DNA from 4 places in the Georgenia sp. X1117 genome. Region 3 is predicted to be linked to each of the others. Evidence: riboswitches for the same ligand, from Rfam matches in the RefSeq annotation. Region 3 holds a riboswitch; each other region holds the start of a gene.

Region 1 (7,694 bases), 740 kb from region 3:
GTGGGGCTGGACCACTTCGCGGCCGACGTCACGGCGCTGACGCAGCGCGGTTCCCTGCCCGCCTACGTCTCGACGATCTTCGTCACCCTGGTCGCCGCCGTCCTCTCGGCGCTGGTGCTGTTCCCCGGCGGCGTCCCCGCGAGCCTGCGGGTGGCCGACTCGCCGCTGCAGGTCGCCGTCGCCGCGATGGTGTGCGTGTCCGCCCTGCTGGCGGCCCGCTCGCGCCGCCGGCTCAAGGCCGTCCTGCTGCTCGGGGTCGCCGGGTACGGCGTCGCCCTGCTGTTCATCCTCCACGGTGCCCCGGACCTGGCGCTCACCCAGGCGGTCGTCGAGACCGTGACGGTGGTCGTGCTGGTCCTCGTGCTGCGCCGCCTGCCCGCCTACTTCTCCAACCGGCCGCTGGCGGCCTCCCGGTGGATGCGGGTGATCATCGGCTCCGGGGTGGGCGTGACCGTGACTGTGGTGGCCCTGTTCATGACCGGTGGGCGGATCCACCCGCCGGTCACGGTCGACTTCCCGGGCGAGGTCTACGAGTACGGCTACGGCTCGAACATCGTCAACGTCACCCTCGTCGACACCCGCGCCTGGGACACCCTCGGCGAGATCTCGGTGATCGTCGCCGCCGCCACGGGCATCGCCTCGCTCGTCTTCGTCCGCATGCGCGTGGGCAGGATCGAGCGGCGCGTGGAGCCGAGGCAGGGCACCCCCGGGGTGTGGGCCGAGTACCCCGACCCGGCCGCGGGCGTGCGCGTGCAGCGCTACAAGGCCACGCCCGACCCCGCCCTGCGCGACCCGCAGCGCAACCAGCGGTGGCTCGCGGCGAGCGCCACCCTGGCCCCGGTGCGGCGCTCGGTGATGTTCGAGATCGGCGCGCGGCTGATCTTCCACACGCTGATGATCTTCGCCCTCTACCTCGTCTTCTCCGGCCACAACGCACCCGGCGGCGGGTTCGCCGGCGGCATCGTCGCCGGGATCGCGCTGGTGGTCCGCTACCTCGCCGGCGGACGGTTCGAGCTGGCGGAGGCCCTGCCGCTGCACCCCGGGCACCTGCTCGGCTCCGGCCTGGTGGTCGCCGCCGTCGCCGGCCTGACCCCGCTGGCCTTCGGCGGCACGATCCTGCAGAGCGTCGACGCCTACTTCCACCTGTGGCCCTTCGGCGAGGTGCACGTCGTCAGCTCGCTGGGCTTCGACCTGGGCGTGTTCCTCGTCGTCGTCGGCCTGGTGCTGGACATCCTGCGCTCGTTGGGCGCCGAGGTCGACCGGCACGGCGAGCTCGAGGGCGAGCAGGCCCCCGACCTGTCCCACGACGACCCCGCGCGCGCCGCGGACGACCGGGTCGCCGGCGTCGACCGGCGCGACGAGGTCGACGACGAGCTCCAGGACCAGGCCGCTACCACCGCGCGCGCCGGCGGCGCGACGCCCGACCAGGGGAGGGAGAGGCAGTGATCGACACCAGCCCCTCGGTGGCGCTCCTCGTGGTCGTCGCGGTCCTCATCGGGACCGGCGTGTACCTCGTCCTCGAGCGCTCGCTCTCGCGCATCGTCATCGGCGCGAGCCTCATCACCCACGGCATCAACGTCCTCATCCTCGTGGCCGGCGGTCGCGCCGGGGACCCGCCGCTCATCGGCACCACCGATGCCGAGGACATGTCCGACCCCCTGCCGCAGGCGATGATCCTCACCGCCATCGTCATCAGCCTCGGCATCACCGCCTTCCTCCTGGCGCTGGCCTACCGCTCCTGGCAGCTCAACGGCCACGACGAGGTGCAGGACGACCTCGAGGACCGGCGCATCGCGCGCCGCGCCGCCCGCGACGAGCTCGACGCGCGCTCGACGGACGACTCCGGATCCACCCTCGAGCAGGAGGCCGCCACGACCTTCGACGAGACCGACACCGAGCACGGCTCGGGCCGGGCGAGCCACGCACCGCCGCCGCCGGGGTCGGCCGAGACCCGCGTCGGCGTGCGCGGCGTGCCCCGGGCGGCCGTGGGCGCCGAGCAGGTCGACCGGCCGGCGCGGACGGACGCGCGCGACGGGCGCGCAGGCGGCGATCGCGCGGACGACCGGGGCTCGCGCGACGGGCGCGGCGACGACCGGCGCTCGGGCGGCGACCGGCGCCGCGCCGGTGAGCACGACGGGGAGGCACGCTCATGAGCTGGCTCCTCGCCGTCCCGGTCATGCTGCCCATCCTCGGTGCGGGCGGCTCGCTCGTGCTCGCCCGCTTCCGTCGCGCGCAGGGCATCATCTCGGTGTCCGTGCTCAGCATCGTCCTGGCCGTGGCCATCGTGCTGCTGGTGGCCGTCGACTCCGGCCCGGTCGTGCTCAACATCGGCGGCTGGTCGGCGCCGGTGGGCATCGTCCTGGTTGCCGACCGGCTCTCCGCGCTCATGCTCGTGGTCTCGGTGGCGGTCACCCTGGCCGTCCTCGTGTACGCGTTGGCGCAGAATCTCGCCGACGGCGACGAGGGCGCGCCGGTGACGATCTTCCACCCGACCTTCCTCGTCCTGTCGGCCGGCGTGTCGAACGCCTTCCTCGCCGGGGACCTGTTCAACCTCTACGTCGGCTTCGAGATGCTGCTGGTGGCGAGCTTCGTGCTCATCACCCTGGGCGGCACGCGCGACCGGATCCGTTCGGGCACGGTCTACGTCATCGTCTCCCTGGTCTCCTCGCTGGTGTTCCTCGCCGGCATCGCCTTCGTCTACGCGGCCGCGGGCACGGTCAACATGGCCCAGCTCGCGCAGCGCCTGCCCGAGCTCGACCCCGGGGTGACCATCGTCCTCGAGGCGGTGCTGCTGGTCGCCTTCGGCATCAAGGCCGCCCTGTTCCCTCTGTCCGCCTGGCTGCCCGACTCCTACCCGACGGCGCCGGCGCCGGTGACCGCGGTCTTCGCGGGCCTGCTCACCAAGGTCGGCGTCTACGCGATCATCCGCTCCCAGATCACCCTCTTCGGCGACGACCGGCTCAGCCCCGTCCTCATGTGGGTGGCCCTGGCGGCGATGCTCATCGGCATCTTCGGCGCCGTCGCGCAGGCCGACCTCAAGCGACTGCTGTCCTTCACGCTCATCAGCCACATCGGCTACATGATCTGGGGCGTCGGCACGGCCACGACGGCGGGGCTGTCGGCCGCGATCTTCTACGTCGCCCACCACATCACCGTCCAGACCGGCCTGTTCCTCGTGGCCGGGCTCATCGAGCGGCGCGGCGGGACCACGTCGCTGGTCCGGCTCGGCTCGCTGGCCCGGCTCGCCCCCCTGCTGGCGGTGCTCTACCTCGTCCCGGCGCTCAACCTGGCCGGCATCCCGCCGTTCACCGGCTTCCTGGGGAAGGTCGGCCTCATGCAGGCCGCCGCCGAGGACGGCTCGTGGATGTCCTGGATGCTCGTCGCGGGTGGCCTGGTGACCTCGCTGCTCACCCTCTACGCCGTGGTCAAGGCGTGGAACATGGCCTTCTGGCAGGAGGCGCCCGAGGAGCTCCAGGGCACCCCCTCGCCGCGGACGATGACCGTCTCGGCGGGCGCCGTCGTCGCCCTGTCGCTGGCCATCTCGGTGGCGGCCGGCCCGATCGTGCGCTACGCGGACACCGCCGCACGCGACCTCATGCTGCGCACCCCCTACATCGCGGCCGTCCTGCCGGGCGGCGAGCGGGGCGACGGCATCTCCGACGAGGTCGCCGAGCAGGGCGAGGAGTCCGGCGACCTGCCCGTGGAGACCCCGAGCGAGGAGCCGTCGCTCGGAGAGGAGGGTGTCCCGTGACCGACCGCCACACCCCGGGCCGGGCCGGGGTGGAGACCGCCGCCGACCCGCGCACCAGCTCCGCGCGCCCGTCGGGCAGCCACCGGCCCGGCGCCCGCGCCGCCTGGGGCCGGCGCCGCCGCACGGCCGCCGCCCGACGGCGCCTGGCCCCGACGTCGTGGAAGCTCGTCATCGGGCTCACCGTGGTGTGGGTGCTGCTGTGGGGCGACCTCTCGCTGGGCAACCTCGTGGCCGGCTTCGCGCTGGCGCTGTTCGTCACGATCCTCATGCCGATGCCGCGGGCCACCGGACGCACCACCGTGCGGCCGCTGGCGGTCGTCGTGCTCGCCGCGGTGTTCGTCAAGGAGGTGCTCGTCGCCTCCTGGGACATCGTCACGCTGGTCGTGCGGGGGCGGGCGCCGCGCGGCGCCGTCATCCGCGTCCAGATGCGCTCGCACTCCGACCTCATCCTCACCGCCACCGGCGGCATGTGCTCGCTCGTGCCCGGCTCGCTGGTGGTCGAGGCCATGCGCAACTCCGGGATGCTCTACATGCACATCCTCGACGTCGACGTCGCCGGCGGTCTCGAGCAGGCGCACGCCGACGTGCTCGCCCAGGAGGAGCGCCTGCTGCGTGCCTTCGCCACCGACGACCAGCTGGTCGACGCCGGCTTCCGCCCCGGCTGGTCGCGCCGCGCCGGACGCCTGCCGGCCCCCTCGGTCGAGGGCGCCGCAGCCTCCGCGCCGGCCGAGGACCCGGCCGGGACGAGCACGGGAGGTGAGGCCTGATGGAGATCGTCGTCTACGTGTGCCTGGGCATCGTCGTGCTCGCGATCTTCGTCGCGCTGGCGCGGATGGAGCGCGGTCCCTCGACCCTCGACCGCGCGGTGGCCACCGACGTCGTCACCGCGTCCGTCGTGGCGCTCATCGCGCTGCTCATCGCCTGGACCGGGAGCGCGGCCTACGTGCCGATCCTCGTGGTGCTCACGCTGGTCGGCTTCCTCACCACGGTGACGATCGCGCGGTTCACCTCGGTGGAGCGGTCCGACGAGGCGCGCATCCTCACCAAGGAGGAGCTCGAGCAGGTGCTCGAGCGCGAGCGGGAGATGGACGACGACGACGCGCCGGTGCACGGTCCGGAGTCGCCGCGCGTGACGGGGGAGGAGCAGTCATGAGCTGGACGGCGGTGGCCTCGGTGCTCGGCGGTGTCTTCCTCGTGGCGGGTTCCCTGCTCGTCCTGGTCGCGGCGGTCGCGCTGGTCCGGTTCCCGGACCTGTTCGCGCGCATGCACGCTGCGGCCAAGCCCCAGGTGCTCGGCCTGTCCCTGCTGATGATCGGCGTGGCTCTCGAGGTGCGCGACTCCCGGATCGGGTGGACCCTGGTCCTCGTCGTCGCGTTCCAGTTCCTCACCGCACCGATCAGCGCGCACATGGCCGGGCGCGGCGGCTACCGCACCGGTCGCGTGGACCGGTCGGCGCTCGTGGCCGACGAGCTGGCGGAGGACATCGAGGCCGCCGGAGGGGACCACGCGTACAAGCAGACTGGGGCATGATCGTCCCAGCGGGAGCGCACGGCCGACCGTGCGGGACACCGACAACCCCCGGGACGCCCGTCCCGGACCACGGAGGGCAGAGATGGACATCGGCTGGAAGATCGTCAGCACCGGCGCCGGCGCGGTCGCGGGCATCGCCGCGAACAAGATCCTGCAGAAGGGCTGGGTCGCGGTGACCGGGCACGAGCCGCCGGAGGCCATCGACGGCGACGACTCGGTCTCGCTGGTCGAGATCGTCATCTTCTCCGCCGTCTCGGGCGCCGTCATCGGGCTCATCCGTCAGCTCGCCACGCGCCAGGCCGCGAAGTGGTACAAGCCCGCGGAGCTCGAGCTGGCCAAACTCACCGACGACGACTGAGGCCCCGCCTCGCCGGGGTAGCATGGCCGGCGAACGACAGGGGAGCGCCCACGTGGCGCTGAGAGTGCGGCACGCCGCAGACCCTCGAACCTGATCCGGTTAGCACCGGCGGAGGTAGTCGGGACTTCTCTCCGTCGTCGCGGCACCCGCCGCGACGACGAACCCTGCGCACCCACACGGGAGGCAGGCCATGCACAGCAGCATCACCGGTACGACCAGCAGCACCCGCACGACGACGATCACCGCCCGCGTCCGCCCGGCGCGGCTCCTCGGCGCCACCGCCCTGGCGCTGACCCTCGCCGGCTGCTCCCTCGGCGGCGGGGACAGCTCCGACGACCCGGCACCGGGGAGTGGCAGCGACGAGGCGGGCACGGAGAGCGGCAGCGGCGAGGCCGCGGGCGGCGGCTCCGGCAACGGGGGTTCCGGCAGCGGCGGCGAGGTCGCCCTGGTCACCCACGACTCCTTCAACATCCCCGAGGAGCTCGTCGCGCAGTTCGAGCAGGACACGGGCTACACGCTCGTCGTCACCGCGCCGGGCGACGCCGGCAGCGTCGTCAACGAGCTCCTGCTCTCCGCGGGCAGCCCGAGCGCCGACGTCGTCTACGGCATCGACAACGCCTACGCCACGCGCGCGATCGACGGCGGGGTGCTCGAGCCCTACATCTCGCCCGCGCTGCCGGACTCCGCGCAGGACCTCCTGCTCGAGGGCAGCGACGAGCTGACCCCGATCGACTTCGGCGACGTCTGCCTCAACGTCGACACCGCCTGGTTCGCCGAGGACGGCCGCCCCGCGCCGACGGACCTCGAGGACCTCGCCGACCCCGCCTACGCCGACCTCACCGTCGTCACCGACCCCAACACCTCCTCCCCGGGCATGGCCCTCCTGCTCGCGACCGTGGCCGAGTACGGCGAGGACGGGTTCGCCGGGTACTGGCAGCGCCTGGCGGACAACGGGGTGCGCGTCGTCGACTCCTGGTCGGACGCCTACTACGTGGACTTCACCGTGGTCGGCGGCGACCGACCCGTCGCCCTGTCCTACTCCTCCTCGCCGGCCGCCACCCTCACCGAGGACGGCTCCGCCTCGACCACCGCGGCGGTGATGGACACGTGCGTGCGGCAGGTGGAGTACGCGGGCGTGGTCGCGGGGGCGGCGAACCCCGAGGGGGCGCGCGCCGTCGTCGACTGGCTGCTCTCGGAGGAGGTCCAGGCCGCGCTGCCCGGGTCGATGTACATGTACCCCGTCGACGACGCCGCCGCGCTGCCCGAGGAGTGGGCCGAGTTCGCGCCGCCCGCCGAGGAGCCGCTCGGTGTCCCGGCCGCCGAGATCGAGGCGGGCCGGGAGGAGTGGCTGCGCGCCTGGGACGAGGCCGTCGCCGGGTGAGCCCGGCTCGGCGGGCCGCGCGCGCCCTCGCCGTCGGGGTGCCGGTCCTCTTCCTCGCGGCCTTCTTCCTCGCCCCGGTGGCGGTGCTCGTGGTGCACGGGCTGCTGCCCGGCGAGCGGATCCCCGGCATCCCCGCGGGCGACCCGTTCCTCGAGATCCTCGCGCGACCGTCGACGATCGAGGCGCTGGTGCGCACCGTGGTCCAGGCGCTCGCGGCCACGGCGTGCGCCGTGGTGCTGGGCGTGCCCGGTGCCTACGTGCTCTACCGGCGCACCTTCCCGGGGCGCCGCCTCGTGCGCGCGGTGGTGGCGGTGCCCTTCGTGCTGCCCACGGTGGTGGTGGGGGTGGCCTTCCGGGCGGTCCTCGCGCCCGCGGGGCTGCTCGGGCCGCTGGGCCTGGACCGCACGCCGTGGGCGCTGCTCGCCGCGCTGGTGTTCTTCAACTACTCGGTGGTCGTGCGCGTGGTGGGGCCGGCCTGGGCGGCGCTCGACCCGCGCACCGAGCAGGCCGCGCGCACCCTGGGTGCCTCGCCGTGGCGGACGCTGCGCACCGTCACCCTGCCGGCGCTGGCCCCCGCGATCGCCTCGGCGGCCGCCCTCGTGGCCCTGTTCTGCGCGACCTCCTACGGCATCGTGCGGAGCCTGGCGCCGCTCGGCTGGTCGACGGTGGAGACC
Region 2 (7,694 bases), on a different replicon from region 3:
TCGTGGCCACGAACGTGGACGCCACGTTCCCCACAGCGAGCGGCCCGTGGCCGGCCACCGGCGCGGTCGTCGCAGCGATCCAGACCGCCAGTGGGCGCCGACCGGTCGTGGTGGGCAAGCCGGGACCGGAGATGTTCCGCCTGGCCCAGCGCGGGCTCCCTGCTACGACGAGAGTGGTGGTCGTGGGGGACACCCCGGCTACGGACGTCGTCGGGGCGCACTGCGCGGGCCTGCCGGCGATCCTCGTCGCTCCCGCGACGCCGAGCAGCGGCCGTCGGCAGTGTGATCCCACCGTTGCGGAGGCCACGGTCACGGGCCTGGCCGGGCTGTTTGATCCGGCCCTTGACATCGGCCCGATGCGCCCGTCGCCGTACCCGTGGCCGGACGAGGTGCGGGCGGGTGTGGCCGCGGTGGTCTTCGACGAGGCCGGGCGCGTGCTACTGGGGCGCAGGCTGGACAACGGGCTGTGGGGACTGCCTTCGGGACACGTCGAGGTGGGCGAGACTGCCGCCCAGGCGGCGGTGCGGGAGGTCGCCGAAGAGACCGGCTTGCAGGTGCAAGTGCAGCGGCTGGTGGGGGTGTACTCGGACCCCGCCTCGCAGGTTTTCGCCTATCCCGACGGGAGAGTGACCCAGTTCGTCACCACCACCTTCGCCTGCCTCCCGCGCGGCGGTCAGATGCACCCTGATGGTGTGGAGACCTCACAGGCGGGTTTCTTCTCCCCGGATGAGCTTCCGGCACCGTTGCTCCCCATGCACCCGCGGTGGCTCACCGACGCCCTCTCAGGCGACACAGGACTCATCGACTGATAGGACGCATCCCCTTCGGGGCGCATGGTGTCAAAAGCGCTGGCGCTTCTCGTGCGGAGCACCGGCCTGAGCGCGCCGTTTACCTTGATCAACCCCGGGTCCGGTCTCCCACCGTCCGAGCAACACCACCGGACGGTAGGAGTCTCCAGGGCGGCGACCAGCTCTCGAAAGATCATGATGAGCGCGCGCCCAAGGGCGCACCGACCAATGACCTCAGATGGGCCAGGTCTCCTGCCGGTGGGCGGCGTCCCAGAACATCCACTCGTACTGGGTGGCGCGGTGGAACGCGGTGTGCATGCGCGCCAGTGTGCCGGGGCTGGCCTGGTCGGCGAGGTGGTCCACGATGTCCCGGGCGGTGTCGGTGGCGGCGGTGAAGTCTGGATCGCCGTAGGTGGCGATCCAGTCCCCGTACGGGTGCGTGCTCAGGTCACCGACGGCGGCCTTCAAACGGGTGCCGACGTCGTCGTAGACCCAGAAGCACGGCAGGATGCCGGCCGCGAGGACCGGGTAGTTTCCGGCTGTCGCGAGGCTCAGCAGGTAGGAGGTGTAGGCAACCGTGGTCGGTGAGGGCTCGGCGGCGGTGAGGTCGGTGACGTGGGTGGCGTGCAGCTGCCGCTCGACCTCGACCACCTCCCGCGCGGCCTGCGCCCAGAATGCCATTTCCTCCGACGCCTGGGCCTGAGCGGCGGCCGCGGCCAGGACCCGGCCGTAGTCGGCCAGGTAGAGCGCGTCCTGGGCGAGGTAGTGCCGGAACGTCTCTTCCGCCAGGGTCGCGTCGCTCAGCTGGTGCAACAAGGGCAGCGCGTCGATCGCCTCGCGGACCCTGGCCGTGCGATGCCACGCCACGGTGCTGAACACGCCAGTGTCGTCGTGGTCGCGAATCGTCTCGGGCATGGAGGTGTGTGGGCTGGTCATCGGTCGCTGTCCTTCCAGTCGTTCTCGTCTTTCCAGATGTCGTGGCAGTGGTGCACGGGGCCGGGTCCGTGGCCGATGTGGAGCGCGTCGGCGGCCCGCAGGGTGCCGGTGAGCCAAGTCTTGGCCTGGCGGGTGGCCTCTAGCAGGGACCCGGTGCGCGGGGCGAGTGCGGCGATCGCGGAGGACAGGGCGCACCCGGTGCCGTGGGTGTTGACCGTGGCTACCCGCGGGCCGGTCAGCAGCTGCTCGCCCGCGTCGTCGAGCCACAGGTCGGTGGCGTGTGCGTCGCCGCCGAGGTGGCCCCCCTTGACCAGCACCCGCGCGGCGCCCAGCTCCCGGAGCGCGATGGCCTGGGCGCGCATGGTGTCGAGGTCTTCGGCGGGGTCGGCGTCGAGCAGCACGGCGGCCTCGGGGACGTTCGGCGTGATGAGGGAGACGTACGGCAGGAGTTGGCGCATCGGCTCGACGGCGTCCTCGGCCAGCAGCCGGGAACCGGCGGTGGACACCATGACGGGGTCGAGGACCACAACCGGCACCGCGTCGGAGCGCTTGTCGAGGAAGGCGAGGACGGTCTCGATGGTGGCCGCGGAGGCGAGCATCCCGATCTTGGCGGCGTCAACCGCCACGTCGTCTACGAGGGTGTCCAGCTGGGCGCGGACGAAGTCCGCGGGGACGACGTGGACACCGGTGACTCCCTGGGTGGACTGGGCGGTCAGTGAGGTGAGCACCGCGGTGCCGTAGGCACCCAGTGCGGAGAAGGTCTTGAGGTCGCCTTGAATACCGGCCCCGCCGGAGGGATCGGAGCCGGCGATCGTCAGCGCGATCGGTGGGCGGGGGTTCACGGTTGCCCGTCCCACGCGGCCCGCAGGCTCGCGGCCGCCACGGCTGGTTCCTCCGCGGCGCACACCGTCGAGACGACCACCACGCCGGCGGCGCCGCTGTGGCGCAGCATGCCGGTGCGTTTCGTGGTGATGCCGCCGATGGCGACGACCGGCCACGGGCTCGCGGCGGCCACCGCAGCCACCCCGCCCGGGCCGATCGGAGTGCCGTGGTCAGGCTTGGTCGCCGTCGGCCACACCGGTCCAACGCCGAGGTAGTCCAAGACGCCGTCACCGAGCCCGCGTGCTGTGCGAACCTGCTCGATCGTGCTGACCGACAGCCCGACCATGGCGTCCGGCCCGAGCAACTGCCGGGCCTGAGCAGGCGGCATGTCGCGCTGACCGACGTGGACGCCGTCGGCGCCGATGTCCTGAACGAGGTGGACCCGGTCATCGATAATCAGCGGCACCCCGGTCCCCGCCAGCACCTCGCGGACCGCCACGCCGAGGGCGACGAAGTCGGCGTCGGTGGCGCCCGGGTCACGCAACTGCACCACGCTGACCCCGCCCGTGACCGCAGCCTGCACGGTCGCGGGCACGCCCCGTGGGCCGCACAAACCGGTGTCGGTGACCAGGTAGAGGCTGAGGTTCACCGGTCGGCGGGTCACCGGAGCACCACCTTCTCGGTCAACTTCTGCGGGTTGAGGGTGGCGAGAGAGTCGAGCAGCGCGACGGCGAAGCTCCCCGGCCCGGCGGCACGCTCGGCCGCGACCTCGGCGGCCACGGTGTATGTCGCGGTCGCGGCCGTGGCGGCCAGGAGCGGGTCGTCGGTGGTGGCGGCGAAGGCAGCCATGAGCGCGCCCAGCGCGCACCCACCGCCAGTGACCTGGGTCAACCATCGATGGCCGTTGTCCACCCGCACCAGCCGGGTGCCGTCGGTGAGGTGGTCGACCTCCCCGGAGACCGCGACGATGGTGCCGTGCTCCCGGGCCAGCGCCCGGCCGGCGTCGAGGGCGTCCTCGGCGGCGTCGACGCTCTCCGGGCCCCGCCCACCGCTGCCCCCACCGGCCAAAGCGAGAATCTCTGAGGGGTTGCCACGGACGAGTGCCGGGGAGGCGTGGGCGAGCAGGTCGACGGCAACCCGGGTGCGCCAGGCGAGCCCACCCACCCCGACCGGGTCGAGCACCCACGGGGTGCCGGCCGCCGCGGCGGCACTGACCGCGCCGTGCATCGCAGCCACCGTCGCCTCTTGGGGCGTGCCGAGGTTGACCAGGACCCCGTCGGCGACGGCGGCGAACGGCCCGGCTTCCTCCGGGTTATCCACCATCGACGGACTGGCGCCGACCGCGAGCAGGACGTTCGCTGTCCACTGAGCGACGACGACGTTGGTCAGGCACTGCACCAGCGGGGCATGCCCGCGCATCGCGGCCAAGGCCTCGCCCACAGCGGCAGCATCGAGTGGGACAGTAGGGACGGAAGAAGGTGCCGACATCGGCGACGTTCCCTTCGCTAGTACGAACTAGATCAGGTTCAACGGGTGTGATCTCAGCCGTACCAGCACGGCACCCCGCGTCATTCACCAGCCTAACATCCGCACCGTTCCCCGCACCGTGCCCTCGCTTCAGCGACCGCAAAAGGGTCGCGCCTCGGACCGTCCGGGCGTGCTGTCACCAGTGCCCGACGCGCGTTCCTTGGCCGCCGCAGCCCTCACCATGGCGCCTCACCAGACAACGGCTGCGCAACCTTTGAATGTGCAGTCGACTTCGGACGATCGTGCAGTGGACTTCGGAACCTGACATACCCCAGAAGCCTCATCACCACATGATGCCTCACAAACTCGCTGCTCTGGAAGATCTGAGACGCAACACGGTGCGACGACTTCACGAGACACCGCCGCTCGGTATCGACCCAGCTCGAGACGATCCCTTCGCCGCTCGGCTGTGTGTCTCGTAAAGCTGTAGGTTTCCGCAACGCGACTAGGTAGGCCGTCGGCAGTGTGTGGCGTGGAACGCTGCGAGTTGTGTTGGAGGCCCTATCTAGCGTCCCCACAGCGAATGGTGACGGTTTTGCAGATTCCGGTGTGTGGGAGCCCAGTGTGGTGTCGCACCGAGTGCTGTCGGTGACCTGAGCCCCAGCCGGGGGACGACTGGCGTAAGCAGTCCATGAGGATCGGCTCGAGAGCCGTATGGATTCCGTGAGGACGCCTGTCCCGCCGCCGTGAACGGTGTGTGCTCGGTATCGCGCCGCACCTCGGCGTGCGACCGCCGGACGGCGGCCGCCCCTACTCAGAACGGAGTCCTGCTGTGCTCGACGTCCTCTCCGTGGTCGGCGTGATCGCCCTATTCGCGGTCGTCGCCCTCATCGCGCGGGCGGTGGAGAAGCTGTGATCGTACTCGAGATCCTCGCCCTCCTCCTCGGTCTCGCCGCGATCGTGTACCTGTTCATCGCCCTGCTTGCACCGGAGCGTTTCTGATGGACTGGCTCTACCTCGTCGCGAGCGTCCTCACACTCGTCGCCGCTCTCGCGGTCGTGTACCGCCCGATGGGCGACTACATGGCCTGGGTCTTCACCGCCCCAGTCTCCTCGCGCTGGGAGACGCGCGTGTTCGCCGTCCTCGGCGTCGACTCCTCCCGCGAGCAGTCCTGGCCCGCCTACCTGCGGTCCGTGCTGCTGTTCTCCCTGGTGGGCGTCCTCGCGCTGTTCGGTCTCCTGCGGCTCCAGGAGCTGTTGCCCTACTCCCTGGGCAATGAGTCGATCGATTCGGGGGTCGCGTTCAACACCGCGATCTCCTTCGTGACGAACACCAACTGGCAGGCGTACTCCGGCGAGGACCTCTCCTACACGGTCCAGTTCGCCGGTCTCGCGGTCCAGAACTTCGTCTCGGCCGCCACCGGCATCGCCGTCGCGGTCGCGCTGGTGCGAGGCCTGGCCCGGCGCCGCACGGGAACGATCGGGAACTTCTGGGTCGATCTGCTGCGTGGCACCTTCCTGGTGTTGCTGCCGGTATCGATCCTCAGCGCCGTCGTGCTGATCGCAGGCGGCGTGGTGCAGAACTTCCAGGGCTACGTGGACGTCACGACCGTCGCGGGCGGCACCCAGACACTCCCGGGCGGTCCGGTCGCGTCGCAGGAGGCGATCAAGGAGATCGGCACCAACGGCGGCGGCTTCTACAACGCCAACGCCTCCCACCCCTTCGAGAACCCGACCGGCTGGACCAGCCTGTTCCAGGTCTTCCTTATCCTGCTGATCCCCTTCTCCCTTCCGCGGACCTTCGGGACGATGGTCGGCGATCACCGTCAGGGCTACGCGATCGCCGCGACGATGGGGACCCTGTACCTCGCCTCGGTGTCCGTACTGGCCGCCTTCGAGTTCGCCGGGCAGGGCACCGCCCCTGAACTCGCCGGCGCCGCGATGGAGGGTAAGGAGACCCGCTTCGGCCTGCCCCAGTCCGTGCTCTACGCGGCGACCACCACCCTCACCTCGACCGGCTCCGTGAACTCGATGCACGACTCGTACACGGCGCTGGGCGGAATGGTCCCGATGGTGAACATGCTCCTGGGCGAGATCGCCCCCGGCGGCGTGGGCGCCGGGCTGTACGGCATGCTCGTCATCGCGATCATCGCCGTGTTCGTGGCGGGCCTCCTCGTCGGTCGCACCCCCGAGTACCTCGGGAAGAAGATCGGCCCCAGGGAGATGAAGCTCGCAAGCCTCTACATCCTGGTCATGCCGCTGCTGGTGCTCGGCGGTGTCGCCCTCAGCTTCGCGGTTCCTCCGCTGCGCCACAGCATCGAGAACGTCTCGCTGACCAACACCGGCTCGCACGGCCTGTCCGAGGTGCTCTATGCCTTTGCCTCGGGCGCGAACAACAACGGCTCCGCCTTCGCGGGGCTGACCGCCAGCACGCCGTGGCTGACCACCGCGATCGGCGTGGCGATGCTGCTGGGCAGGTTTCTCCCGATCGCCCTGGTCCTTGCCCTGGCCGGCTCGTTCGCCGCGCAGGACCGGATCCCGGCGACCTCCGGCACCCTGCCCACCCACCGCCCGCTGTTCGTGGGCCTCACCGTCGGCACGGCGCTGCTCGTGACCGCACTCGTCTTCTTCCCCGTCCTCACCCTGGGACCGCTCGCTGAAGGGCTGCAGTGACCATGCCGACCATCGACAAGACCATCCACTCCGAACACTCCGACCCGTCCTCCGCGCCGACGCCCACGTCGTCGCCGGCGCAGCCCCCTGCGCCGCGCCGCACCCTCACCCTCGCGCAGCTCCGCGCCGCCCTGCCAGGCGCGCTGCGCAGGATGACCCCCCGCGCCCAGTGGCGCAACCCCGTCATGCTGATCGTGTGGGTCGGTGCTCTATTGACCAGCGTGATGACCGTCGTCGAGCTGATCGGCGACGGCCCGGCCCCGTCCGGCGGCACTGCGGTGCCGGCGACGTTCTCCGCGGCGATCGCCGGCTGGCTGTGGATCACCGTGCTCTTCGCGAACCTCGCCGAGTCCGTCGCCGAGGGGCGCGGCAAGGCCCAGGCCGCGACCCTGCGCCGCACCCGCACCAGCACCCTGGCGCGCCTCGTCGACGGGTACGACGCTACGGCCGACCCCGGCGCGGAGACCGTGCCGACCGAGGAGATCTCCTCGGCGGACCTCGCCCGGCACGACATCGTGGTGGTCACCGCGGGCGATCTCGTCCCCGGCGACGGCGACATCATCCAGGGCATCGCGAGCATCGACGAGTCCGCGATCACCGGCGAATCCGCGCCCGTCGTGCGCGAGTCCGGCGGCGACCGCTCCGCCGTCACCGGCGGCACCCGAGTGCTGTCCGACCGGATCGTCGTGCGCATCACCTCGACGCCAGGCCAGACCTTCGTGGACCGGATGATCTCGCTGGTCGAGGGGGCCGCCCGGCAGCGCACCCCCAACGAGATCGCCCTAAACATCCTGCTGGCCTCGCTGTCCATCGTGTTCCTCGCGGTCGCGATCACACTGAACCCCATCGCCTCCTACCCGGCGAGCCCGGCCTCGATCACGGTGCTCGTGGCGCTGCTGGTCTGCCTGATTCCCACCACCATCGGCGCCCTGCTGTCCGCGATCGGGATCGCCGGGATGGACCGGCTCGTCCAGCGCAACGTGCTGGCGATGTCCGGGCGCGCGGTGGA
Region 3 (7,694 bases):
GCCGCGGCGTCGGTCGGGCCCACCACGGGTTGGACGGCGGCCAACACCCGCAGCTCGTCGGGGTCCCGGCCGGCGGCGGCCGCGCGCTCGCGCAGGTCCGTGCGCAGACGCCGCATCGCCGCCGCGTCCTCGGCGACGACGAACACCACCTCCGCCCACCGCGCCGCGAAGTCCCGGCCCCGCGGCGAGGCGCCGGCCTGCATGAGCACCGGGTGACCGTGCGGTCCGGGCGGCAGCGAGAGCGGGCCGCGGCTCAGCCCGCCCTCGACCCGTCCGACCAGGTCGGACTCGGCGAACACGCGCCGCTCCCGGTCCTGCACCAGGGCGTCCGGCTGCCACGAGTGCCACAGGTCGAGGACGGTGGACACGACGTCGTCGGCCCGGTCGTAGCGCTCACCCTTCGGCGGGATCGCCGCCATCCCCATGTTCCTCGCCTCGGCGTCGGTCGTGGAGGTGACGACGTTCCACGCCGTCCGGCCGCCGGAGAGGTGATCGAGGCTGAGCATGGTGCGGGCGATCGCGTACGGCGGCAGGAAGGTCGTCGACATCGTGGCGCCCACGCCCAGGTGGGTGGTCGCGCTCGCGGCGACGCCGGCCAGCGTCACCGGGTCGAGGTGGATGGTGCCCTTCCCACCGGTGCGCAGGGCCGTGGCGACGCTGCCCCTGCCGTCCTCGGGGACGGCAAGGGCGTCGGGGAAGAACATCATGTCGAACCGGCCGCGCTCGAGGGTGCGGGCCAGGTCGGCGTAGAAGCCCGCCGTCAGCCAGTCGGTGCGGGTCAGCGGATGCCGCCATGCCTGCGCGTACTGGCTGGTGGGGGCGTCGACGAGGGCGACCAGGTGCATGGACCTATCCGAAGAGCGCACCCGGCCCCCTCAGGGTCCCGGCCAGGTGGCCGGCCACGAGCACGGCGGCCAGCACGACGACGACGCCGGCCAGCAGCGCCCAGTCCGCCGGCCGCACGGGCGTGGGCCGCCAGGTGGTGCGTGGCGACAGTCCCAGGCCGCGCGACTCCAGCGCCTGCGCCATCCGTTCGCCCTTGCGCACCGTGACGACCAGCAGCGCGAACACCACGCCCGCCATGTGCCGCGGCCCGCGCGGGGGCCGGGCTCGGCGGGCCGGGCTGACCGATGCGCGCGGGCGCGGTGACGCGGCCCGTCGCGGAGTCGCGCGGACGGCGTGGGCGTGCCGGATGGTGCTCCACTCCCGCGGCATCTCCTGGAGCATCCGGTAGCCGGCGAGCACCGCGTACGTGGGACGCGCGCCGAGCCGGGCGTTGTGGTGCAGGCTCGTCATCAGCGCGACGCCGTCCGTGGACAGCAGGAAACCGATGACGCACACGCCGATGACCAGGCAGCGGATGCCGAGGGCGCCCCCGACGCTGAGCCCCTCGACCGTCACGCGGAGCACGCCCCACTGCCACAGCACCTCCCCGGGTCGGGTGAGGGCGTTGACGACGAGGACGCCGAGCCCGAACGCGAGGAACGGGACGTGCCCGAGCAGGAGCGTGCGGGCGGTCGCACGGGTGCCCACGGCGACCGCGACGAGCGCCGCCACGTAGAGCACCGCCGGCGTGACCGGGTCGAGCACGAACACGACGGCGACCGAGACGACCGTGAGCGCCGCCAGCTTCACCGTGGGGTTGCGCCGCGTCAGCGGGGCGTGGGCGAGCGGCTCGCGCGCGAGGACGCTCATGCGGCGACCACCTCGTCGAGCCGTCGGAGCACCGGCCCGAGCTCCTCCGGCGCGACGTGGTCGAGCAGCCAGGCGACGAGCTCGGGCAGCCGGAGACCGCCGCGGGCCAGCGGCCCCGGGGAGCGCAGCACCTCGTGGGTCGGTCCGTCGGCGACGACCCGGCCACCGGCGAGCAGCACGACCCGGTCGGCGAGCGCCGCGACCGTGCGCAGGTCGTGGCTGGTGACCACGACCGCGCGGCCGGCGGCGGCCTCGTCGCGCAGCGCCCGGACGGTGGCGATCGTGTCCCCACGGTCGAGCCCGAGGGTGGGCTCGTCGGCCAGCAGCGTGGCCGGCTCGTGGACGAGCATCGCCGCCAGGCTCAGGCGCCGCTTCTCCCCGCCGGAGAGCCGGAACGGGTTCTGGTCGGCCAGGTGGTCCAGCCGGTGCCGCTCGAGCCGGTCGGCCACCGCGGCCGCGCTGTCCGGTCCGGTCCGGCCGTACCCGACCTCGTCGGCGACCGTGTGCGCGAGGAACTGGTGCTCGGCGTTCTGGAAGACGAGCCCGGCGGGCTCGCCGACGAGATCACCCGCCAGGGGGTCGAGCAGCCCGGCGAGCGTGAGCAGCAGGGTCGACTTGCCGACGCCGTTGGGGCCGAGCACCGCGACCACCTCGCCGCCGCGGAGCGCGAGGTCCACGCCCGCCAGCACCGGGTCGGGCGCTCCGCCGCGCAGCGGTGGCCGCCCGACGTCGAGGCCGCGCGCGGCGAGCACGACCGGGCCGGGCACAGCGGGTGACGGCGGCCGACCCACCTGGCCGTCGCCGGACGGGGCGAGCCCGGCCAGGAGGCGGGTGTTGCGAGGTTCGGCCAGTCCGCCCGGCGCGCCGGTGCCGGCGAGCAGCTCGGCCTCCAGCGGCAGCCAGCAGCCCGCCGCGACGAGGTCGGCCGCGTGCTCGTGGAGCACCTCGATGGTAGGCCCGACCGCGAGCACCCGTCCGTCGCGGCCGAGGGCGACCGCCCGCTCCGGGAGCCCGGCCAGGCCCGCGGGGCCGGCCCACTCGTCGAGCCGGTGCTCGACCAGCAGGACTGCCGGGTCGTGGCGGGCACGCGCCCGGTCGAGCGAGCCGCGCACCGCGGCGATCCCGGCCGGGTCGAGCATCGACGTCGGCTCGTCCAGCAGCAGCACGTCCGGGTCGGTGACGAGCGCGGCGGCCAGCGCCACGCGCTGCGACTCGCCCCCCGACAGGTCCGCGCTCGAGCGGTCGCGCAGGTGCGCGGCGCCGACGGCGTCCAGCGCCGCGTCGATCCGGCCGTCGATCTCATCCGGGTCGGTGCCGTGGTTCTCCAGCGGCAGCGCGAGTTCCTGGGCCACCCCGGGCAGGCACACCGCCGCAGAGGGGTCCTGCGCGACGACGCCGACGTACCGGGAACGGTCGACGACCGGGGAGTCGACGTCGGTGGCGCCCCGGACCGAGACCTCGCCCGTGACCTGCGCCGACACGGTGTGCGGCACGACGCCGGAGACCGCGTGCAGGAGCGTCGACTTCCCCGACCCCGAGGGTCCCAGGACCACCGCCTGCTCACCGGCGTCGAGGGACACGGACACACCGGACACCACCGGCTCGGACCTGCCCCGGAAGCGCACGGCGAGGTCGGCCACGCGCAGGGCCGCGACGGCGGTGGCCGCGCCGTCGGGGGACGGGGTGACCCCGACCGCGGGGGAGCCCGCCGGGCGGGCGCTCGTCACGAGGTCCCCGCCCGGCCGATGGCGAAGTTGTCGGTGACGCCGGTGCGCGCGAGGGCGTCGACGACGACCTTGGCGAGCAGGCCGCCCAGCACGATGCCGGACAGCGCCTGGATGACGAGCCGCAGGGCGAAGATGTCCTGGCCGTACCAGCCCGAGCGGAACGCCGAGTAGAAGAACACGAGCGTCGCGCCGAGCAGGCCGGCCAGGGCGAAGATCTCCCAGCCGTACCGCTTATACCGGGTGAGGAAGAACGGCAGCTCGCAGCCCACGCCCTGCAGCACGGCGGCGATGACGAGGAGCGGGCCGACCGGGGAGCCGAGGAACGCGAACTCGATGACGGCGGCGATGACCTCGGCCAGCACGCCGGCGCCGGGGCGCCGCACGATCGCCACCGCGATCGGCGCGACGATGAGCCAGCCGCCGAACAGCACGTGCTCGGACAGGTCGCCGGCCGGGCCCATGAGCAGGCGCAGCCCGCTCCAGGCCTGGACGAGCGCCCAGTAGACGAACCCGAAGACGGCGCCGAGGACCACCACGAGCACGAGGTCCTTCAGCGCCCACGGCCCCGGCCCGGTCCGGGCCTCGCGGGGGCTCATGCCCGCCCGCCCAGGCTGGGCGAGCCCACCGAGACGGTGAGGTGAGCGACGACGTGCGGCACGGCGGTGCCGACCTCGGCCCAGGCGTCGGACGCGGTGGTCAGGACGTCGGCGAGGTCCCCCTCGAGCAGGGTGGCGTAGTGCGCCGGCGAGGCGGCGGTGCCGCGGCGTCGCGCGCCCTCGATCGCCCCCATGATGTGGTCCATGTGCTCGCCGCCGCCCGAGGACCCGTCGAGGAGGGGGTAGAGGGACCACTGGGCCTGAGCGTCGATGCCGGTCCGCGCGAGGTCGACGGGGACCGGGCGGGGAGCCCGGGCCCCCGTCGGGAGGTCGCAGGTCACCTCGCCGGGGCAGCCGCGCGAGAGCAGGATGTGGGCGACGACGTGCCCGCCCCCGGAGCCCCGCGAGGCCGCGGCGACGAGGCCGGTCGCGTAGGCCACCAGGCGCTGCTCGGCGGGCTGCTCGCGGGCCCCGACCCAGGTGCTCACCGTGTCGGTCTCGGTGACAAGGCCGGCGGTGAGCCCCTGCTCCTCGACGTCGGCCAGGGCGCCGCCGATGACCTCGGCGAAGTCGTCGGTGTGCGGGTGGACGCTGAGCCGCATCCCGATGCCGAGCTCGGCGGGGGTGGGAGCGGGGGCGCCACGACCGGACGCGTCCGGGGCGGTCGGGTGGTCGCGCGGTTCGGTCTGCTGGGTGTGCACGGTGCCGTCCTCGGCCCGCGGGTGTCGTCGAGTCCCGCCGGCGCGGTGTGCCGACAGGCTCCCTGCTCCCTACGCCGGTACGAACCGGATCAGGTCAGCGGGTCTGCGGTCTCTCCGCACTCTCAGCGCCGGCAGGCGCTCCCCGGGGGTTGTGCCGACCGTAACCGGTGGGGCGACCGGCTGTCGACCGGTGTCCAGGACGGGCCGGGCCACCCCCGTCCGTCCTGGCCGTCCCGGCCCGCCGCCGCGGGTCAGGCGCGCGAGCCGAGCGCCGCGATGTGCTCGGGCAGCCGGTCGTGGCTGCCGTACATGAAGTGGTTCTCCATGCGCTCGGAGAAGCGGCTCGCCTCGGTGGTCCGGCCGACCGCCTCGGCGACCTGGCGGACGTGGATCGGGGCCGCGCCGCAGCACACGCCGAGGTAGTGCACGCCCAGGTCGTACGCCTCGCGGGCGAAGGCGCCGATCTCGTACCGGTTGGTGTACAGCGGGTCCAGGCCGGTGGGGAAGGCGCGGCCGTGGGGGACCGGGGTGGCGGCGTCGACGTCGGAGAGGTTGAAGAACGTCGGCTCCGCGGCGGTGGTGCGGTAGGGGATCGGCAGCGCGCCGACGTGGCAGGACACCGCGGCGCGGATCTCCCGCAGCCACGGCAGCATGGTGGCCGGCCCGCGGAAACAGTTGAGCCCGACGACGTCGGCCCCGCCCTGCTCGAGACGCTGCGCGGTCTCGACGATCCCCACGCCGTCGGCCATCTCCTCCAGCGCCATCGGCGCGAGGGTGAGGACCACGGGCAGGCCCGAGGCGCGGGCGACCTCGAGGGCGGTCAGCGCCTCCCCGGCGTAGTAGAAGGTCTCCCCGACGATGAGGTCGGCGCCCTCCTCGACGGCCCAGCCGACCATCTCCTCGAACATCGCCCGCACCTCGCCCTGGCGGGCCGGGTCGGCGGGGTCCCAGATGTTGGAGTTGGAGATGTTGCCGGCCATGAGGTTGCCGGGCACGCCGTCGGCGACCTCCCGGGCGATCCGCAGCGCGGAGCGATTGAGCGGCTCGAGCAGGTCCTCCTTGCCGATGACCCGCATCTTCTCGCGGTGCCCGTTGTAGGTGAAGGCCTCGACGACGTCGGAGCCGGCGCGCTGGAAGTCGCGGTGCAGGGCGCGCAGGGCGTCCGGGTGCTCGAGGGCGACCTCGGGGACGAACTCGCCGGCGGTGAGGTAGCCGCGGCGCTCGAGCTCGAAAAGGAAGCCCTCGGCGCAGATCACCGGTCCGGCGTCGAGACGGTCGGTCAGGGTGGGCTGCTCGCTCATGTGCTGTTCCTCGGGGTCGGGGCGATGACCGCCGCAGTGAACCGCAGCCGCCCGCGTGCGCGCGCGTGCCCACCCCGGGTGCCCACCAGGTGGGACGGCCCTCAGCTCTCCCAGACCCCCGAGGAGCCACGCCGGTGGCTGCCCACGAGGTGAGTGTCCACGATCCCGACGGCCTCCATGAGGGCGAACATCGTCGTCGGGCCGACGTGGCGGAAGCCGGCCGCCTTGAGCGCCCGGGCCAGGGCGGCGGACTCCGGCGAGGTGGAGGGGACCTCGGCGGGAGTGCGCGGCGCCGGGGTCGCCTCCGGCCGGTGCGACCACACGAGCTCGGCCAGCCCGCCGCGGCCGCGCAGCTCGACGGTCGCGCGGGCGTTGTCGATCGTCGACTCGATCTTGCGCCGGTTCCGCACGATGGCGGCGTCGGCGAGCAGCCGTTCGACGTCGCCGTCGTCGAACGCGGCGACCGCGTCCACGTCGAACCCCGCGAACGCCGAGCGGAACGCCTCGCGCTTGCACAGGATCGTCACCCACGAGAGCCCCGACTGGAAGACCTCGAGGCTGAGCCGCTCGAACAGCCCGCGCTCGTCGCGCACCGGCATGCCCCACTCGGTGTCGTAGTACTCGCGCAGCAGCGGGTCGGTCGCCGCCCACGCCGGCCGCGCCAGCCCGTCCTCACCGACGACGACGCCGGGGATGTCCTGCGCCCCGCCCGCGTCGGGGGTAGGGCTCGGGCTCGTGTCCGGGCCCGTCCGTGGTTGCGCTGCGCTGGTGCTCGCCATGACCACATCCTCGCGCGGCACCGGCGCGGCCGCCGCCCTTCTCCACACTCCCCGGCCGCGCGCCGTCCGTCCACAGCCCCCGGTAGCGTCGATGCATGGCCGAGCAGCGACCCGCCGTCCCCGAGACCAGCGGCGCGGAGGTGGCCGACGCCGTCGCCCGCGTGCGCGCGACCTTCGAACGCGGACAGACCCTGCCGCGGGTGGGCCGGCGCGAGCACCTCGCCGACCTGCGCCGCATGCTCCTTGAGGGCGCCGACCAGCTCGTCGCCGCCCTCGAGGCCGACCTCGGGCGGCACGCCACCGAGTCCTGGCTCGTCGAGATCGGGTTCACCATCGGCGAGCTCGACCACGTCGTGCGCCACCTGCGGCGGTGGACCGCCCCGCGGCGGGTGGGGGTCCCGCTCGCGCTGGCCCCCGCCTCGGCGGCCGTCGTGCGTGAGCCGCTCGGCGTCGTCGGGGTGATCGCGCCGTGGAACTACCCGGTCCAGCTGCTGCTCGCCCCGCTGGTGGGGGCGCTCGCGGCCGGAAATGCGGTGGTGCTCAAGCCCAGCGAGGTGGCGCCGGCGACCTCGCTGGCGCTCGCCGACCTGGTCGGGAGGTATCTCGACCCCGACGTCGTGCAGGTCGTCCAGGGCGGGCCGGCCACGAGCGAGGCGCTGCTCGACCAGCGCCTCGACCACCTCTTCTACACGGGGGGCTCGCGGGTGGCGCGGATCGTCGCGGCCGCCGCGGCCCGCACCCTCACCCCGGTCACCCTCGAGCTGGGCGGGCGCAGCCCGGTGTGGGTCGACCCCGACGAGGACCTCGCCGCGGTGGCGGGCCGGCTCGCCTGGGCCAAGCTCGTCAACGCCGGCCAGACCTGCGTGGCCCCCAACCACGTGCTCACCACGCCGGA
Region 4 (7,694 bases), on a different replicon from region 3:
CCGGGCGGCCCCCTCGACCAGCGAGATCATCCGGTCCACGAAGGTCTGGCCTGGCGTCGAGGTGATGCGCACGACGATCCGGTCGGACAGCACTCGGGTGCCGCCGGTGACGGCGGAGCGGTCGCCGCCGGACTCGCGCACGACGGGCGCGGATTCGCCGGTGATCGCGGACTCGTCGATGCTCGCGATGCCCTGGATGATGTCGCCGTCGCCGGGGACGAGATCGCCCGCGGTGACCACCACGATGTCGTGCCGGGCGAGGTCCGCCGAGGAGATCTCCTCGGTCGGCACGGTCTCCGCGCCGGGGTCGGCCGTAGCGTCGTACCCGTCGACGAGGCGCGCCAGGGTGCTGGTGCGGGTGCGGCGCAGGGTCGCGGCCTGGGCCTTGCCGCGCCCCTCGGCGACGGACTCGGCGAGGTTCGCGAAGAGCACGGTGATCCACAGCCAGCCGGCGATCGCCGCGGAGAACGTCGCCGGCACCGCAGTGCCGCCGGACGGGGCCGGGCCGTCGCCGATCAGCTCGACGACGGTCATCACGCTGGTCAATAGAGCACCGACCCACACGATCAGCATGACGGGGTTGCGCCACTGGGCGCGGGGGGTCATCCTGCGCAGCGCGCCTGGCAGGGCGGCGCGGAGCTGCGCGAGGGTGAGGGTGCGGCGCGGCGCAGGGGGCTGCGCCGGCGACGACGTGGGCGTCGGCGCGGAGGACGGGTCGGAGTGTTCGGAGTGGATGGTCTTGTCGATGGTCGGCATGGTCACTGCAGCCCTTCAGCGAGCGGTCCCAGGGTGAGGACGGGGAAGAAGACGAGTGCGGTCACGAGCAGCGCCGTGCCGACGGTGAGGCCCACGAACAGCGGGCGGTGGGTGGGCAGGGTGCCGGAGGTCGCCGGGATCCGGTCCTGCGCGGCGAACGAGCCGGCCAGGGCAAGGACCAGGGCGATCGGGAGAAACCTGCCCAGCAGCATCGCCACGCCGATCGCGGTGGTCAGCCACGGCGTGCTGGCGGTCAGCCCCGCGAAGGCGGAGCCGTTGTTGTTCGCGCCCGAGGCAAAGGCATAGAGCACCTCGGACAGGCCGTGCGAGCCGGTGTTGGTCAGCGAGACGTTCTCGATGCTGTGGCGCAGCGGAGGAACCGCGAAGCTGAGGGCGACACCGCCGAGCACCAGCAGCGGCATGACCAGGATGTAGAGGCTTGCGAGCTTCATCTCCCTGGGGCCGATCTTCTTCCCGAGGTACTCGGGGGTGCGACCGACGAGGAGGCCCGCCACGAACACGGCGATGATCGCGATGACGAGCATGCCGTACAGCCCGGCGCCCACGCCGCCGGGGGCGATCTCGCCCAGGAGCATGTTCACCATCGGGACCATTCCGCCCAGCGCCGTGTACGAGTCGTGCATCGAGTTCACGGAGCCGGTCGAGGTGAGGGTGGTGGTCGCCGCGTAGAGCACGGACTGGGGCAGGCCGAAGCGGGTCTCCTTACCCTCCATCGCGGCGCCGGCGAGTTCAGGGGCGGTGCCCTGCCCGGCGAACTCGAAGGCGGCCAGTACGGACACCGAGGCGAGGTACAGGGTCCCCATCGTCGCGGCGATCGCGTAGCCCTGACGGTGATCGCCGACCATCGTCCCGAAGGTCCGCGGAAGGGAGAAGGGGATCAGCAGGATAAGGAAGACCTGGAACAGGCTGGTCCAGCCGGTCGGGTTCTCGAAGGGGTGGGAGGCGTTGGCGTTGTAGAAGCCGCCGCCGTTGGTGCCGATCTCCTTGATCGCCTCCTGCGACGCGACCGGACCGCCCGGGAGTGTCTGGGTGCCGCCCGCGACGGTCGTGACGTCCACGTAGCCCTGGAAGTTCTGCACCACGCCGCCTGCGATCAGCACGACGGCGCTGAGGATCGATACCGGCAGCAACACCAGGAAGGTGCCACGCAGCAGATCGACCCAGAAGTTCCCGATCGTTCCCGTGCGGCGCCGGGCCAGGCCTCGCACCAGCGCGACCGCGACGGCGATGCCGGTGGCGGCCGAGACGAAGTTCTGGACCGCGAGACCGGCGAACTGGACCGTGTAGGAGAGGTCCTCGCCGGAGTACGCCTGCCAGTTGGTGTTCGTCACGAAGGAGATCGCGGTGTTGAACGCGACCCCCGAATCGATCGACTCATTGCCCAGGGAGTAGGGCAACAGCTCCTGGAGCCGCAGGAGACCGAACAGCGCGAGGACGCCCACCAGGGAGAACAGCAGCACGGACCGCAGGTAGGCGGGCCAGGACTGCTCGCGGGAGGAGTCGACGCCGAGGACGGCGAACACGCGCGTCTCCCAGCGCGAGGAGACTGGGGCGGTGAAGACCCAGGCCATGTAGTCGCCCATCGGGCGGTACACGACCGCGAGAGCGGCGACGAGTGTGAGGACGCTCGCGACGAGGTAGAGCCAGTCCATCAGAAACGCTCCGGTGCAAGCAGGGCGATGAACAGGTACACGATCGCGGCGAGACCGAGGAGGAGGGCGAGGATCTCGAGTACGATCACAGCTTCTCCACCGCCCGCGCGATGAGGGCGACGACCGCGAATAGGGCGATCACGCCGACCACGGAGAGGACGTCGAGCACAGCAGGACTCCGTTCTGAGTAGGGGCGGCCGCCGTCCGGCGGTCGCACGCCGAGGTGCGGCGCGATACCGAGCACACACCGTTCACGGCGGCGGGACAGGCGTCCTCACGGAATCCATACGGCTCTCGAGCCGATCCTCATGGACTGCTTACGCCAGTCGTCCCCCGGCTGGGGCTCAGGTCACCGACAGCACTCGGTGCGACACCACACTGGGCTCCCACACACCGGAATCTGCAAAACCGTCACCATTCGCTGTGGGGACGCTAGATAGGGCCTCCAACACAACTCGCAGCGTTCCACGCCACACACTGCCGACGGCCTACCTAGTCGCGTTGCGGAAACCTACAGCTTTACGAGACACACAGCCGAGCGGCGAAGGGATCGTCTCGAGCTGGGTCGATACCGAGCGGCGGTGTCTCGTGAAGTCGTCGCACCGTGTTGCGTCTCAGATCTTCCAGAGCAGCGAGTTTGTGAGGCATCATGTGGTGATGAGGCTTCTGGGGTATGTCAGGTTCCGAAGTCCACTGCACGATCGTCCGAAGTCGACTGCACATTCAAAGGTTGCGCAGCCGTTGTCTGGTGAGGCGCCATGGTGAGGGCTGCGGCGGCCAAGGAACGCGCGTCGGGCACTGGTGACAGCACGCCCGGACGGTCCGAGGCGCGACCCTTTTGCGGTCGCTGAAGCGAGGGCACGGTGCGGGGAACGGTGCGGATGTTAGGCTGGTGAATGACGCGGGGTGCCGTGCTGGTACGGCTGAGATCACACCCGTTGAACCTGATCTAGTTCGTACTAGCGAAGGGAACGTCGCCGATGTCGGCACCTTCTTCCGTCCCTACTGTCCCACTCGATGCTGCCGCTGTGGGCGAGGCCTTGGCCGCGATGCGCGGGCATGCCCCGCTGGTGCAGTGCCTGACCAACGTCGTCGTCGCTCAGTGGACAGCGAACGTCCTGCTCGCGGTCGGCGCCAGTCCGTCGATGGTGGATAACCCGGAGGAAGCCGGGCCGTTCGCCGCCGTCGCCGACGGGGTCCTGGTCAACCTCGGCACGCCCCAAGAGGCGACGGTGGCTGCGATGCACGGCGCGGTCAGTGCCGCCGCGGCGGCCGGCACCCCGTGGGTGCTCGACCCGGTCGGGGTGGGTGGGCTCGCCTGGCGCACCCGGGTTGCCGTCGACCTGCTCGCCCACGCCTCCCCGGCACTCGTCCGTGGCAACCCCTCAGAGATTCTCGCTTTGGCCGGTGGGGGCAGCGGTGGGCGGGGCCCGGAGAGCGTCGACGCCGCCGAGGACGCCCTCGACGCCGGCCGGGCGCTGGCCCGGGAGCACGGCACCATCGTCGCGGTCTCCGGGGAGGTCGACCACCTCACCGACGGCACCCGGCTGGTGCGGGTGGACAACGGCCATCGATGGTTGACCCAGGTCACTGGCGGTGGGTGCGCGCTGGGCGCGCTCATGGCTGCCTTCGCCGCCACCACCGACGACCCGCTCCTGGCCGCCACGGCCGCGACCGCGACATACACCGTGGCCGCCGAGGTCGCGGCCGAGCGTGCCGCCGGGCCGGGGAGCTTCGCCGTCGCGCTGCTCGACTCTCTCGCCACCCTCAACCCGCAGAAGTTGACCGAGAAGGTGGTGCTCCGGTGACCCGCCGACCGGTGAACCTCAGCCTCTACCTGGTCACCGACACCGGTTTGTGCGGCCCACGGGGCGTGCCCGCGACCGTGCAGGCTGCGGTCACGGGCGGGGTCAGCGTGGTGCAGTTGCGTGACCCGGGCGCCACCGACGCCGACTTCGTCGCCCTCGGCGTGGCGGTCCGCGAGGTGCTGGCGGGGACCGGGGTGCCGCTGATTATCGATGACCGGGTCCACCTCGTTCAGGACATCGGCGCCGACGGCGTCCACGTCGGTCAGCGCGACATGCCGCCTGCTCAGGCCCGGCAGTTGCTCGGGCCGGACGCCATGGTCGGGCTGTCGGTCAGCACGATCGAGCAGGTTCGCACAGCACGCGGGCTCGGTGACGGCGTCTTGGACTACCTCGGCGTTGGACCGGTGTGGCCGACGGCGACCAAGCCTGACCACGGCACTCCGATCGGCCCGGGCGGGGTGGCTGCGGTGGCCGCCGCGAGCCCGTGGCCGGTCGTCGCCATCGGCGGCATCACCACGAAACGCACCGGCATGCTGCGCCACAGCGGCGCCGCCGGCGTGGTGGTCGTCTCGACGGTGTGCGCCGCGGAGGAACCAGCCGTGGCGGCCGCGAGCCTGCGGGCCGCGTGGGACGGGCAACCGTGAACCCCCGCCCACCGATCGCGCTGACGATCGCCGGCTCCGATCCCTCCGGCGGGGCCGGTATTCAAGGCGACCTCAAGACCTTCTCCGCACTGGGTGCCTACGGCACCGCGGTGCTCACCTCACTGACCGCCCAGTCCACCCAGGGAGTCACCGGTGTCCACGTCGTCCCCGCGGACTTCGTCCGCGCCCAGCTGGACACCCTCGTAGACGACGTGGCGGTTGACGCCGCCAAGATCGGGATGCTCGCCTCCGCGGCCACCATCGAGACCGTCCTCGCCTTCCTCGACAAGCGCTCCGACGCGGTGCCGGTTGTGGTCCTCGACCCCGTCATGGTGTCCACCGCCGGTTCCCGGCTGCTGGCCGAGGACGCCGTCGAGCCGATGCGCCAACTCCTGCCGTACGTCTCCCTCATCACGCCGAACGTCCCCGAGGCCGCCGTGCTGCTCGACGCCGACCCCGCCGAAGACCTCGACACCATGCGCGCCCAGGCCATCGCGCTCCGGGAGCTGGGCGCCGCGCGGGTGCTGGTCAAGGGGGGCCACCTCGGCGGCGACGCACACGCCACCGACCTGTGGCTCGACGACGCGGGCGAGCAGCTGCTGACCGGCCCGCGGGTAGCCACGGTCAACACCCACGGCACCGGGTGCGCCCTGTCCTCCGCGATCGCCGCACTCGCCCCGCGCACCGGGTCCCTGCTAGAGGCCACCCGCCAGGCCAAGACTTGGCTCACCGGCACCCTGCGGGCCGCCGACGCGCTCCACATCGGCCACGGACCCGGCCCCGTGCACCACTGCCACGACATCTGGAAAGACGAGAACGACTGGAAGGACAGCGACCGATGACCAGCCCACACACCTCCATGCCCGAGACGATTCGCGACCACGACGACACTGGCGTGTTCAGCACCGTGGCGTGGCATCGCACGGCCAGGGTCCGCGAGGCGATCGACGCGCTGCCCTTGTTGCACCAGCTGAGCGACGCGACCCTGGCGGAAGAGACGTTCCGGCACTACCTCGCCCAGGACGCGCTCTACCTGGCCGACTACGGCCGGGTCCTGGCCGCGGCCGCCGCTCAGGCCCAGGCGTCGGAGGAAATGGCATTCTGGGCGCAGGCCGCGCGGGAGGTGGTCGAGGTCGAGCGGCAGCTGCACGCCACCCACGTCACCGACCTCACCGCCGCCGAGCCCTCACCGACCACGGTTGCCTACACCTCCTACCTGCTGAGCCTCGCGACAGCCGGAAACTACCCGGTCCTCGCGGCCGGCATCCTGCCGTGCTTCTGGGTCTACGACGACGTCGGCACCCGTTTGAAGGCCGCCGTCGGTGACCTGAGCACGCACCCGTACGGGGACTGGATCGCCACCTACGGCGATCCAGACTTCACCGCCGCCACCGACACCGCCCGGGACATCGTGGACCACCTCGCCGACCAGGCCAGCCCCGGCACACTGGCGCGCATGCACACCGCGTTCCACCGCGCCACCCAGTACGAGTGGATGTTCTGGGACGCCGCCCACCGGCAGGAGACCTGGCCCATCTGAGGTCATTGGTCGGTGCGCCCTTGGGCGCGCGCTCATCATGATCTTTCGAGAGCTGGTCGCCGCCCTGGAGACTCCTACCGTCCGGTGGTGTTGCTCGGACGGTGGGAGACCGGACCCGGGGTTGATCAAGGTAAACGGCGCGCTCAGGCCGGTGCTCCGCACGAGAAGCGCCAGCGCTTTTGACACCATGCGCCCCGAAGGGGATGCGTCCTATCAGTCGATGAGTCCTGTGTCGCCTGAGAGGGCGTCGGTGAGCCACCGCGGGTGCATGGGGAGCAACGGTGCCGGAAGCTCATCCGGGGAGAAGAAACCCGCCTGTGAGGTCTCCACACCATCAGGGTGCATCTGACCGCCGCGCGGGAGGCAGGCGAAGGTGGTGGTGACGAACTGGGTCACTCTCCCGTCGGGATAGGCGAAAACCTGCGAGGCGGGGTCCGAGTACACCCCCACCAGCCGCTGCACTTGCACCTGCAAGCCGGTCTCTTCGGCGACCTCCCGCACCGCCGCCTGGGCGGCAGTCTCGCCCACCTCGACGTGTCCCGAAGGCAGTCCCCACAGCCCGTTGTCCAGCCTGCGCCCCAGTAGCACGCGCCCGGCCTCGTCGAAGACCACCGCGGCCACACCCGCCCGCACCTCGTCCGGCCACGGGTACGGCGACGGGCGCATCGGGCCGATGTCAAGGGCCGGATCAAACAGCCCGGCCAGGCCCGTGACCGTGGCCTCCGCAACGGTGGGATCACACTGCCGACGGCCGCTGCTCGGCGTCGCGGGAGCGACGAGGATCGCCGGCAGGCCCGCGCAGTGCGCCCCGACGACGTCCGTAGCCGGGGTGTCCCCCACGACCACCACTCTCGTCGTAGCAGGGAGCCCGCGCTGGGCCAGGCGGAACATCTCCGGTCCCGGCTTGCCCACCACGACCGGTCGGCGCCCACTGGCGGTCTGGATCGCTGCGACGACCGCGCCGGTGGCCGGCCACGGGCCGCTCGCTGTGGGGAACGTGGCGTCCACGTTCGTGGCCACGAACGGCACGCCGGTACGCAGGAGGGCGGTGGCCTGGGCGAGGTCCCGGTAGGTCACCGTCTCGTCGCAACCGACCACCACCGCCTCGGCCCCAGACCCCTCCACGGATTCCACGCCTTGGGCCGCGAGTTCGCCGCGGAGGCCATCACTGCCCACCACATAGGCGCGGGTAATGCCCTGCTGGCGCAGCCAGCACGCCGTAGCCCACCCGGAAGATACGATCTCCTCGACGGTGGCCCTCACGCCCAGGCGG

Evidence for each region. A riboswitch is a leader RNA that binds a small molecule or an ion and turns the genes downstream of it on or off. The one in region 3 is predicted to bind thiamine pyrophosphate.
Region 1: another riboswitch for thiamine pyrophosphate. It lies ahead of AC3D3D_RS10010 (thiamine ABC transporter substrate-binding protein); the one in region 3 lies ahead of AC3D3D_RS06510 (YkoF family thiamine/hydroxymethylpyrimidine-binding protein).
Region 2: another riboswitch for thiamine pyrophosphate. It lies ahead of thiM (hydroxyethylthiazole kinase); the one in region 3 lies ahead of AC3D3D_RS06510 (YkoF family thiamine/hydroxymethylpyrimidine-binding protein).
Region 4: another riboswitch for thiamine pyrophosphate. It lies ahead of thiM (hydroxyethylthiazole kinase); the one in region 3 lies ahead of AC3D3D_RS06510 (YkoF family thiamine/hydroxymethylpyrimidine-binding protein).

What each region holds. Positions count from the first base shown of each region.
Region 1 covers NZ_CM173492.1:2,170,866-2,178,559, forward strand. The annotation lists gene AC3D3D_RS09975 (Na+/H+ antiporter subunit A) at 1-1,446, shown strand, start outside; gene AC3D3D_RS09980 (Na(+)/H(+) antiporter subunit C) at 1,443-2,153, shown strand; gene AC3D3D_RS09985 (Na+/H+ antiporter subunit D) at 2,150-3,751, shown strand; gene AC3D3D_RS09990 (Na+/H+ antiporter subunit E) at 3,748-4,518, shown strand; gene AC3D3D_RS09995 (MrpF/PhaF family protein) at 4,518-4,904, shown strand; gene mnhG (monovalent cation/H(+) antiporter subunit G) at 4,901-5,281, shown strand; gene AC3D3D_RS10005 (DUF4235 domain-containing protein) at 5,364-5,639, shown strand; TPP riboswitch at 5,668-5,773, shown strand; gene AC3D3D_RS10010 (thiamine ABC transporter substrate-binding protein) at 5,830-7,020, shown strand; gene AC3D3D_RS10015 (ABC transporter permease) at 7,017-7,694, shown strand, end outside.
Region 2 covers NZ_JBYMUV010000002.1:63,301-70,994, reverse strand. The annotation lists gene AC3D3D_RS15410 (HAD-IIA family hydrolase) at 1-809, shown strand, start outside; gene AC3D3D_RS15405 (TenA family protein) at 1,023-1,724, opposite strand; gene thiD (bifunctional hydroxymethylpyrimidine kinase/phosphomethylpyrimidine kinase) at 1,721-2,566, opposite strand; gene thiE (thiamine phosphate synthase) at 2,563-3,210, opposite strand; gene thiM (hydroxyethylthiazole kinase) at 3,207-4,034, opposite strand; TPP riboswitch at 4,026-4,122, opposite strand; gene AC3D3D_RS15385 (hypothetical protein) at 4,771-4,929, shown strand; gene AC3D3D_RS15380 (potassium-transporting ATPase subunit F) at 4,926-5,015, shown strand; gene kdpA (potassium-transporting ATPase subunit KdpA) at 5,015-6,685, shown strand; gene kdpB (potassium-transporting ATPase subunit KdpB) at 6,688-7,694, shown strand, end outside.
Region 3 covers NZ_CM173492.1:1,432,254-1,439,947, reverse strand. The annotation lists gene AC3D3D_RS06530 (NtaA/DmoA family FMN-dependent monooxygenase) at 1-845, opposite strand, end outside; gene AC3D3D_RS06525 (energy-coupling factor transporter transmembrane component T family protein) at 850-1,695, opposite strand; gene AC3D3D_RS06520 (ABC transporter ATP-binding protein) at 1,692-3,422, opposite strand; gene AC3D3D_RS06515 (ECF transporter S component) at 3,419-4,018, opposite strand; gene AC3D3D_RS06510 (YkoF family thiamine/hydroxymethylpyrimidine-binding protein) at 4,015-4,719, opposite strand; TPP riboswitch at 4,767-4,874, opposite strand; gene AC3D3D_RS06505 (homocysteine S-methyltransferase family protein) at 4,971-6,020, opposite strand; gene AC3D3D_RS06500 (DNA-3-methyladenine glycosylase I) at 6,122-6,799, opposite strand; gene AC3D3D_RS06495 (aldehyde dehydrogenase family protein) at 6,895-7,694, shown strand, end outside.
Region 4 covers NZ_JBYMUV010000002.1:7,975-15,668, forward strand. The annotation lists gene kdpB (potassium-transporting ATPase subunit KdpB) at 1-756, opposite strand, end outside; gene kdpA (potassium-transporting ATPase subunit KdpA) at 759-2,429, opposite strand; gene AC3D3D_RS15130 (potassium-transporting ATPase subunit F) at 2,429-2,518, opposite strand; gene AC3D3D_RS15135 (hypothetical protein) at 2,515-2,673, opposite strand; TPP riboswitch at 3,322-3,418, shown strand; gene thiM (hydroxyethylthiazole kinase) at 3,410-4,237, shown strand; gene thiE (thiamine phosphate synthase) at 4,234-4,881, shown strand; gene thiD (bifunctional hydroxymethylpyrimidine kinase/phosphomethylpyrimidine kinase) at 4,878-5,723, shown strand; gene AC3D3D_RS15155 (TenA family protein) at 5,720-6,421, shown strand; gene AC3D3D_RS15160 (HAD-IIA family hydrolase) at 6,635-7,694, opposite strand, start outside.